DNA from 4 places in the Streptomyces sp. NPDC019224 genome. Region 3 is predicted to be linked to each of the others. Evidence: riboswitches for the same ligand, from Rfam matches in the RefSeq annotation. Region 3 holds a riboswitch; each other region holds the start of a gene.

Region 1 (2,191 bases), on a different contig from region 3:
TGGCGGTGGTGATCGGGGCGTTCCGGGAGGCGGCCGAGCAGGAGAAGTCGCTGGAGGGTGTGGCGCAGCGACTGGAGCGTGCGCTGGCGCGCGAGTCGACCCGGGGTGGCGGCTTCGACGCGTTCGAGGAGTTCGTCACCGCCGTGCTGGCGGAGATCCCGCCGGGCGGTGGGTCGGTGCGGATCGTGAACCGCGGCCACCCCGATCCGCTGCTGCTGCACGGGGGCGGGGCGGTGGAGGCCCTGGCGCCCTCGGAGCCGGCGCTGCCGCTGGGCATGGGCCTGGGTGCGCGGCCGGACCGCTCGGACGAGTGGGAGCTGCCGGCCGGCGGGACGCTCCTGCTCTACACGGACGGCCTGTCCGAGGCACGCGACGCCGACGGGGTCTTCTACGAGCCGGCGGAGCGGCTGCGCGGGCGCCTCTTTCCCGGGCCCGAGGAGCTGCTGTCCGCGCTGACCGAGGACGTACGGCTGCATGCGGGAGGCGAGTTGACGGACGACATGGCGCTGCTCGCGGTCACGCGGCCGACGAAGGGCGGGCCCGACCGGCGCAGGACGGTGAAGCTCGTCAAGCCGGGTGCCACCCTGCGTAACTGAAAGGCGTCGCTCCGCATAACGTTTGACGCAACGTCAGAAAACGGGTAAGGGGTGAGGGCCGGTCAACTCGCCCGATTCCGCCCGGTTACGTCCCGCAAAGTCCAGGCCAAAGACGTGAACGATCAGTGGGAACGGCTTGGAATCGGAGCCGTCTGTCTATTAACGTTCGATAACGCAGCGCGGTTGTCCCAGCCGTCGTCAGTGGCGGCACCGTGCGCGAGCGCCGAATTCCGCAAGGGAACCGGGGAACCATCAATATGGGGTGAATCGGGCATCTCTGTCTTCACGAGAGGCGGAGGGACCCGTAGGAGACCTTCCTGCTCCGAACCCGTCAGCTAACCCGGTAGGCGAGAAGGAAGGAAAGGAGTGCGCCCGCGTGGCGTCCAACAAGCCTGCCCCCGAATCCCCCTCCCGGTTCGTGCCCGAGTACGGCGCCGACTTCGCGAACGGCCCCGGCACCGCGTACATCCCGGAATACGGGAGCGACTACGCGACCGATCGGGGCAACGGCTACGACACCGGTTCCACCGGCGGCTTCCGCGCCGATGAGGCCGCCTCCGAGCGGGCCTGGGAGGAATGGAACCCCACGGAGGAGTCCGTCCGCCCCGTCCGCGGCAAGCACCGTGTCGCCAAGCAGCGCAATGGTCTGGCCCGTAGCTCCACCGTCCTCGGCGTCGGTGTCATCGCGGCCGTCGGTGCGGGCGGCATGGCCACCGCGCAGAGCAAACCGCCGGTCTCCATTTCTCTTCCCGATTCCATCGCGGACAATCTCCCCGACGCCAAGTCCCTTCCCGGCGTAGGGGCGTTGTTCTCCGACGAGACCGAGGCCGAGGCCGAAACCCCCGCCGTCGCTGCCGCCCCGCTGACCACCGCCGGCATCACCACCGCCGAGGCCGAGCAGGGCACCACGGACGCCGGCGAGGCGCTGCGCGCCCGCATCCTCCAGCAGGCCGAGCAGCAGCAGGGCGCCGCCGACGCCGAGGCCAAGGCCGCCGAGGAGAAGGCCGCGGCGGAGAAGGCCGCCGCCGAGGCGAAGAAGCAGCAGGACGAGGCGGAGGCCAAGGCCGCCGCCGAGAAGAAGAAGGCGGAGGAGGAGGCGAAGAAGAAGGCCGAGGCCCTGCGCCTGGCCAAGCTCGCCGCCAGCTACGCCATTCCCACGTCCTCGTACACGATCACCTCGACGTTCGGCGAGGCCGGCTCGATGTGGTCCTCCGGCTACCACACGGGCCTCGACTTCGCGGCGCCGACCGGTACCCCGATCAAGGCCGTCCACACCGGCACCATCAAGTCGGCCGGCTGGTCCGGCTCCTACGGCTACCGCACGGTGCTGGAGCTGGAGGACGGGACCGAGCTGTGGTTCTGCCACCAGTCCTCGATCGGTGTCACCGTCGGCCAGAAGGTCACCACCGGCGACACCATCGGCCGCGTCGGCGCGACCGGCAATGTGACCGGCCCGCACCTCCACCTGGAGGTCCACACGCCGGACGGCACCGGCATCGACCCGATGGCCTGGCTGCGCGCCCGCGGCATGACCGTCTGAGGTCTCCGCGGCCCTCGTCGAACCCCGCCCGTTCCCCCCTCGCGGTCCTCCGAAC
Region 2 (2,191 bases), on a different contig from region 3:
TGCTGCCCGGCGGCGACGCTCTGGCCGACGAAGACGCCGATCGACGAGAGGTGGCCGTACTGGGTGTACGTGCCGTCCGTCATCCGGAGCACGATGTTGTTGCCGTACGCCCCGCCCCAGCCGGCCTCGACGACCGTACCGGCACCGACGGCGACGACGGAACTGCCGGACGCGGCGTGGAAGTCGATGCCGGAGTGGCTGCCGGACGACCAGAGCGAGCCGCTGGACTTGTAGCCGGTGGTCACGTACGAGCCGGCGACGGGGAGGCGGTAGGACGTGCCCAGGGCGGCGCGGGCGGTGGAACGGCCGGCGCGCGCGGATGCCTCGCGGGCCGCCTCGGCCTTCGCCCTGGCCGCTGCCTTGACCTTGGCGGCCTTCGCGGCGGCCTGCTTCTTCGCGGCCTCGGCCTTCTTCTTGGCCTTGGCCTTGGCCGCCGCCTTCTTCTCGGCGACGTCGGCCAGGTGATGCTGCGCGGCGGCCTGGGCCTCGATCCGCTCGGCGAGGGTGCTCTCGACGGTGAGGAGCTGGGAGAGGCCGGTCCCGGTGGCCGTGGGGGCCGTCCCGGTGTCGGCGGCGAGGGCCGGGGAGGCGAGGGAGCCGATGACGCCGGTGGTGGCGAGGGTCGCGATGCCGACGGCCTTGGCGCCGGTACGCGTCAGACGGCTCGGGGCACGGTGCTTCCCGGTCGCACGGGTGAACGCCATGAGGTGGCTGGTCCTTTCCTTCCTTCTCGCCTACCGGGTTAGCTGACGGGTTCGGAGCAGGAAGGTCTCCTACGGGCGCCTTGCCCCGGAGGGGGCGGGCGTCCGATTCACCCCAGGGACTGCATGGGTCCCCGGCTCCCCGGGCTCGCGCCTGACGGGGACTCGGCGATGGCTGCCCGGTACGTCACGGATGCGGCGTACGAGTGGCGGACAGCGGGCCCGACGCTAATCGGCCGGACTTCCCGTCACCAAACGGGCAGGGGGTTTTGTAGCGCATCCCACAGGGTGAATCGGTTCCCTTGTGCGCAAATTGACGCATAAAGGAAAAAAATGGTCCGGCGTCGAGCGGGTACGCGGGGAGGCTCCGGCACAACAGCGCGCCGGAGCCTCCCGTGGCCCGTGCAGCGGGCGAAGTGGCCGGTCAGCCGGTGACGACCGACACCTCTCCGATCCCGAGGGCCCTGACCGGCTCCTCGATGCGCGAGGCGTCGCCGACCAGGACCGTGACCAGCCGGTCCACCGGGAATGCGCTGACCACGGCCGCGGTCGCCTCGACGGTGCCGGTCTCGGCGAGGCGGGCGTACAGCGTCGCCTGGTAGTCGTCCGGGAGGTGCTGCTCCACCTGGTCGGCCAGGGTGCTCGCGACGGATGCGGCCATCTCGAACTTCAGCGGGGCCACCCCCACGAGGTTCTGCACGGCCGTCTCGCGCTCGGCGTCCGTCAGGCCCTCGGCGGCCAGCGTCCGCAGGACCTTCCACAGGTCCTCCAGGGCCGGTCCGGTGGACTCGGTGTCCACGGAACCGCTGATGGCCAGCATCGCGGCGCCCGTCGCACCCGAGGCGGAGTCCGCGGCGCTGGAGCGGAGCACCTGGGCGAAGGCCCGCACGCCGTAGGTGTACCCCTTCTCCTCGCGCAGCACCCGGTCGAGCCGGGAGGTGAGGGTGCCACCCAGGCAGTAGGTGCCGAGCACCTGGGCCGGCCACACGCTGTCGTGGCGGTCGGCACCGATGCGGCCGATCAGCAGTTGCGTCTGCACCGCGCCGGGGCGGTCCACGATGATCACGCGGCCGGTGTCGTCGGCAGTGATCGGCGGGGCGGGGCGGGGCTCGACGATGTCCCCGGACCAGTCGCCGAGGGTCTCGGCGAGCAGGGCGTCCAGGTCGATGCCGGTGAGGTCGCCGACGACCACGGCGGTCGCGGCGGACGGGCGGATGTGCGCGTCGTAGAAGGCGCGCACGGCCGCGGCGTCGATCCGCTCGATGGTCTCCTCGGTGCCCAGGCGCGGGCGCGAGATGCGGGCCGTGGCCGGGAACAGCTCCTTGGAGAGCTGCTTGGCCGCGCGGCGGGCAGGGTTGGCCTGCTCGTGCGGGATCTCGTCCAGCCGGTTGCGCACCAGCCGCTCGATCTCGCTGTCCGCGAAGGCCGGTGCCCGCAGCGCCTCGGCGACCAGGCCGAGCGCCTTGGCCAGCCGGGAGGCCGGGACCTCC
Region 3 (2,191 bases):
TGTCGACGCCCGCCGCCTTCCAGGCCGCCTGCGTCAGCCCCGAGCAGTCGTACGAGGAGGGGCCGGTCGCTCCCCAGACGTACGGTTTGCCGATCTGCGCCCGGGCGAACGCGAGGACCTTCTCCGCCTTCGTCGACGCACTGCTGCCGGAGCCCGAACCGGAAGCGGAATCCGAACCGGAAGCGGAATCCGAACCCGAACCGGAAGCGGAACTCGAACCCGTCTCCGTACCGCCGTCGCCCGGCTCCTCGGCCTTGCGCTCGGCCTCCTTCCTGGCGGCGGCCTGCCTCTGCGCCAGTTCCTCCGCCTTGCGCCTGGCCTCCGCCTCCTTCTTGCGCTCCAGCTCCGCCAGGCGCGCCTTCTCCTCGGCGGTCAGCTTCGACAGCAGCGTCCGGGCCTCGGTCAGCTTCTTCTGGACGTTCTGCTTGCTGGTGCGCAGCGCGGTCTGCGCCTCGGTGAGGGTCTCCAGGCTCTTCACGGCCTCGGCCCGCTGCTTGGACGCCTTCGCCTGCTGCGTACGGAACTCCGTGACCGCCCGCTGCTGGCGCTCGGCCATCCGGTCCATGAGATGGGTCTGGTCGAAGAACGACTGCGGGTCGTCGGCCAGGAAGAAGGTGGCGGTCGGCGCGAGGGCGCCGTCGCGGTACTGGGCCGCGGCGTAGTTGCCGAGCGTCCTGCGGGCGTCGTTCAGCTTCGCGGTGCGCTTGGCCACGTCGTCCAGCAGCGTGTCGACCCTGGTCCGCTGCTTGTCCGCGGCCTCCTTCGTCTGGTTGTACTTCTGGGTCGCGGTGCCCGCCTGCCGGTAGAGGTCGTCGACCTTCTTCTGCACGTCCTCGATGCTCGGCTTCGGCGCCGGGGCGGCCATCGCGCTCTGCGAGGACAACAGGGTCACCGATGCCAGCGCGGCCGAGGTGAGCCCGAGGGCGGGGGCGGTGGCGCGCACCCGGGTGCGCGGTTTGCGATGCGACGCCAAGGCCGGCATCTCCTTCCGTGGACCGCCTACCGGGTTAGCTGTCGGGTTCGGGCGGAACGGAAGGCTGCCCTACGGTCCCGTGGGGGCGGACCGATTCACCCCGGTGATGCGTGTGGGTCCCCGGTTCCGGGCGAGCCCGGATTCGGCGTGGGGGCCCGCTCGGCGTGGGTCGCCTCTGGGGGTACGGGCCGTCCGAACGAGCACGCTAGCCAACTCATGGGGCCGCTGTGAAGGTTGGTGTTCGATATGCCCGATACATTTCCGTGACCTTCTCGGAGCGGGGCCGGGTGTCGGTCGGGAGCTTTAGACTCGGACAGCGATGAGCAGCCTCTTTGACGACAGTTTCCTGGCCGGCCTCCAGCACGAGGAGGACGGGCCCCCGCCGCCCCCCGAGGACTCCGCGCCCGAAGCGGTGCCGGAGGACCTGTTCGCGGGCATGTTCGACGGGCCCCCGCCGTCGCGTGACGCGTACTACCGCGACGGCGCGCACCGCCCCGTCATCGATCCCGAGGCCCTGCTCGACGGCCTGAACACCGAGCAGCGCGCCGCCGTCGTGCACGCCGGGTCGCCCCTGCTCATCGTCGCCGGCGCCGGCTCCGGCAAGACCCGGGTCCTCACCCACCGCATCGCCCACCTGCTGGCCGAGCGGGGCGTGCACCCCGGCCAGATCCTGGCGATCACCTTCACCAACAAGGCCGCCGGCGAGATGAAGGAACGCGTCGAGCAGCTGGTCGGACCCCGGGCCAACGCCATGTGGGTCATGACCTTCCACAGCGCGTGCGTCCGCATCCTGCGCCGCGAGTCGAAGAAGCTCGGCTTCACCTCCTCGTTCTCGATCTACGACGCGGCCGACTCCAAGCGGTTGATGGCCCTGGTCTGCCGCGACCTGGAGCTGGACCCCAAGCGCTACCCGCCGAAGTCCTTCACCGCCAAGGTCTCCAACCTCAAGAACGAGCTCATCGACGAGGAGACCTTCGCCGGACAGGCGAGCGACGGTTTCGAGAAGACCCTGGCCCAGGCGTACGCGATGTACCAGGCCCGGCTGCGCGAGGCCAACGCGCTGGACTTCGACGACATCATCATGACGACGGTCCACCTGCTCCAGGCCTTCCCCGACGTCGCCGAGCACTACCGCCGCCGCTTCCGCCACGTCCTGGTCGACGAGTACCAGGACACCAACCACGCCCAGTACACCCTCGTACGGGAGCTGGTCGGCCC
Region 4 (2,191 bases), on a different contig from region 3:
TCATGGTGTTCCTGGGCAACCCGTTCTCCGGAGTCACCAGCGCCCCCGAGCTCCTTCCCCGGCCGATCGGCGCGCTCGGTCAGCTGCTGCCGCCCGGCGCGGGCGGATCACTGCTGCGATCGGTGGCGTTCTTCGACGGCGCCGCGGCGGGCGGGGCGGCTCTGACGCTCGGCGCGTGGGCGGTGCTCGGACTGGCCGCCGTACTCATCGGCGGCCGCCGCGGGATCGCGGCGCCGGACACCTCGCCGGTCGCCGCCGGGCGGGAGCCCGTGCCGGCGGGCTGATCCTCCCGCACACCACCGTCGTGCGCCCCCGTCCCAGCGGACGGGGGCGCACGGTTGCGTACGAAGGGTCAGTCGTCCCGCCCGTGGTGCCCGCGATGCTCCGCGGCGATGCCGAAGCGGTGCCGTTCGCCGGGAGCGGACGGGGCGGCGCCGATCGAGGAGACCGAACGGGGACGCACTCGCGCTGATGCACCGGCGCGGTGAAACACACCTCCACAGCACCACGTTGACCCGGGCGCTCCGGGTGCTGGACGGCGAGCGGCGGGCGGCCCGGGTCACCCTGCCGCCGGCTCCCCCGAGTTGACGCACCCGGTCATGACGACACGCCCGACGGGTGCACAGGATTTCCTCGCTCGTTCGGCGTAGGCGTTCCCCCTCACGAGCGACGGCTCGATTTGCCTGTCCGTGATGCGCGCGGGGCGGCTTCCTCCGCGACGCCGCTGGTACCGGCATGGCCGCGGGAGCGGGGCAGGGCGGTGGAACGGCGCCTGTCCACCTGAACGGGCTATCCGTACCGGTCTTCACTTATGGCCGTTTCACCTCGGAAATCCGGCACGAGGTGAGTCAAGATCCCTGGGACGACAAGCCCCCGCCGCCGCGGCGGGGCGGTCCGGGCGGACGCCGAGTCCTGCCGCCGTCCGGATGCCTGGTCGACAGGAGTGGATCGGCAGGAGTGGAGGACCCGAGCACTACGGGACCGCCGGATCTCCGGCTGTCCCTCGGGGTGAAGCCGCCGCGCGCGGCCGGGCAACTTCGCCAGCCCGAACCCGACAGGTCATCCTTCACAGGCGGCTGACGAAGGGTTGCGCATGAGTGCGCAGGTTCATGTCCCGTCTCTGCTCGCCCGGGCCACGACGGCCTCGGTCATGACTCTCGCCGCCGTCGGCGGCACGCTGTTCGTCCCCGGCGCCGCGTCCGAGGCGCAGGCGGCCGGCCATGCGATGAAGGCGCTGAAGATCGCGGCGTCGAAGAAGGGGGCGCCCTATCGCTGGGGCGCCACCGGACCCGGCAGCTTCGACTGTTCGGGGCTGACGCTCTACTCGTTCAAGAAGGCCGGCAAGAAACTCCCCCGGACGGCCCAGCAGCAGTACAACAGGACCAGGCACATCTCGGCGTCCCAACGGCAACGAGGCGACCTGGTCTTCTTCCATTCCGGGCGCAGCGTCTACCACGTGGGCATCTACGCCGGCAGCGGGAGGATCTGGCACTCGCCGAAGGCCGGCGCCGTGGTCCGCCTGGAGAGGATCTGGACCAGGAGCGTCCACTACGGCCGGGTGAGCTGAGGCGTGCGCCTGCCGACCGGTCCCGGCCCGCCTCAGGGCTGGACGGGGACCTGCCACGGGAGGGCCACCCAGACGGTCTTGCCGCCGTCGGCGGTGGGTGTGACGGTCAGCCGGCCGCCGTACTCCTTGGCCAGCGAGCGGATGATGACCATGCCCCGCCCGTTGTCCTGCTGGACGGCGGCGGGCAGCCGCTGGGGCCGGCGGGGATGGCTGTCCGTCACACCGAGGCGCAGCTGCTCCTCCCGCTCCAGACGCAGGTCCACGGTGAAGGTGGGCGACTGTCCGAAGGTGTGCAGGACGGCGTTGGTGGCCAGCTCCGAGATGATGAGGCGCACGGTGTCGGCGGTCTCCGCGTCGTCGGGCAGGCCCCACTCCGCCAGGACCCGGGCCACGTACTTCCGGGCCGCGGAGACCGAGACCGGCTCGCTCGGCAGAGTGACACGTGCTTCTTGATGGTCTGCCATGGCGAGCCGTCCCTTTCCCACCCGGTACCGGGCCGGCGAGCGGTCCGGTTGTGCTTCGCGCCAGATTGCCATTGATGCTGCCCTCCGCGGCGGCGATCCACCAAGATATGCATATATCTGTCGCTCAAACCGGTGAACTCTCCCCGCCCGGCCCCGCACG

Evidence for each region. A riboswitch is a leader RNA that binds a small molecule or an ion and turns the genes downstream of it on or off. The one in region 3 is predicted to bind cyclic di-AMP.
Region 1: another riboswitch for cyclic di-AMP. It lies ahead of ABZ564_RS03825 (M23 family metallopeptidase); the one in region 3 lies ahead of ABZ564_RS03610 (NlpC/P60 family protein).
Region 2: another riboswitch for cyclic di-AMP. It lies ahead of ABZ564_RS29350 (M23 family metallopeptidase); the one in region 3 lies ahead of ABZ564_RS03610 (NlpC/P60 family protein).
Region 4: another riboswitch for cyclic di-AMP. It lies ahead of ABZ564_RS19350 (C40 family peptidase); the one in region 3 lies ahead of ABZ564_RS03610 (NlpC/P60 family protein).

What each region holds. Positions count from the first base shown of each region.
Region 1 is NZ_JBEYCF010000004.1:23,100-25,290, reverse strand. Features, by position in the region: gene ABZ564_RS03830 (PP2C family protein-serine/threonine phosphatase) at 1-596, shown strand, start outside; cyclic di-AMP (ydaO/yuaA leader) riboswitch at 808-961, shown strand; gene ABZ564_RS03825 (M23 family metallopeptidase) at 973-2,136, shown strand.
Region 2 is NZ_JBEYCF010000065.1:16,928-19,118, reverse strand. Features, by position in the region: gene ABZ564_RS29350 (M23 family metallopeptidase) at 1-704, opposite strand, end outside; cyclic di-AMP (ydaO/yuaA leader) riboswitch at 718-882, opposite strand; gene ABZ564_RS29345 (pitrilysin family protein) at 1,126-2,191, opposite strand, start outside.
Region 3 is NZ_JBEYCF010000003.1:215,802-217,992, forward strand. Features, by position in the region: gene ABZ564_RS03610 (NlpC/P60 family protein) at 1-982, opposite strand, end outside; cyclic di-AMP (ydaO/yuaA leader) riboswitch at 981-1,131, opposite strand; gene pcrA (DNA helicase PcrA) at 1,293-2,191, shown strand, end outside.
Region 4 is NZ_JBEYCF010000028.1:43,312-45,502, forward strand. Features, by position in the region: gene ABZ564_RS19340 (ABC transporter permease) at 1-284, shown strand, start outside; partial or broken gene ABZ564_RS19345 (prevent-host-death protein) at 353-451, opposite strand; cyclic di-AMP (ydaO/yuaA leader) riboswitch at 894-1,090, shown strand; gene ABZ564_RS19350 (C40 family peptidase) at 1,094-1,567, shown strand; gene ABZ564_RS19355 (ATP-binding protein) at 1,600-2,031, opposite strand.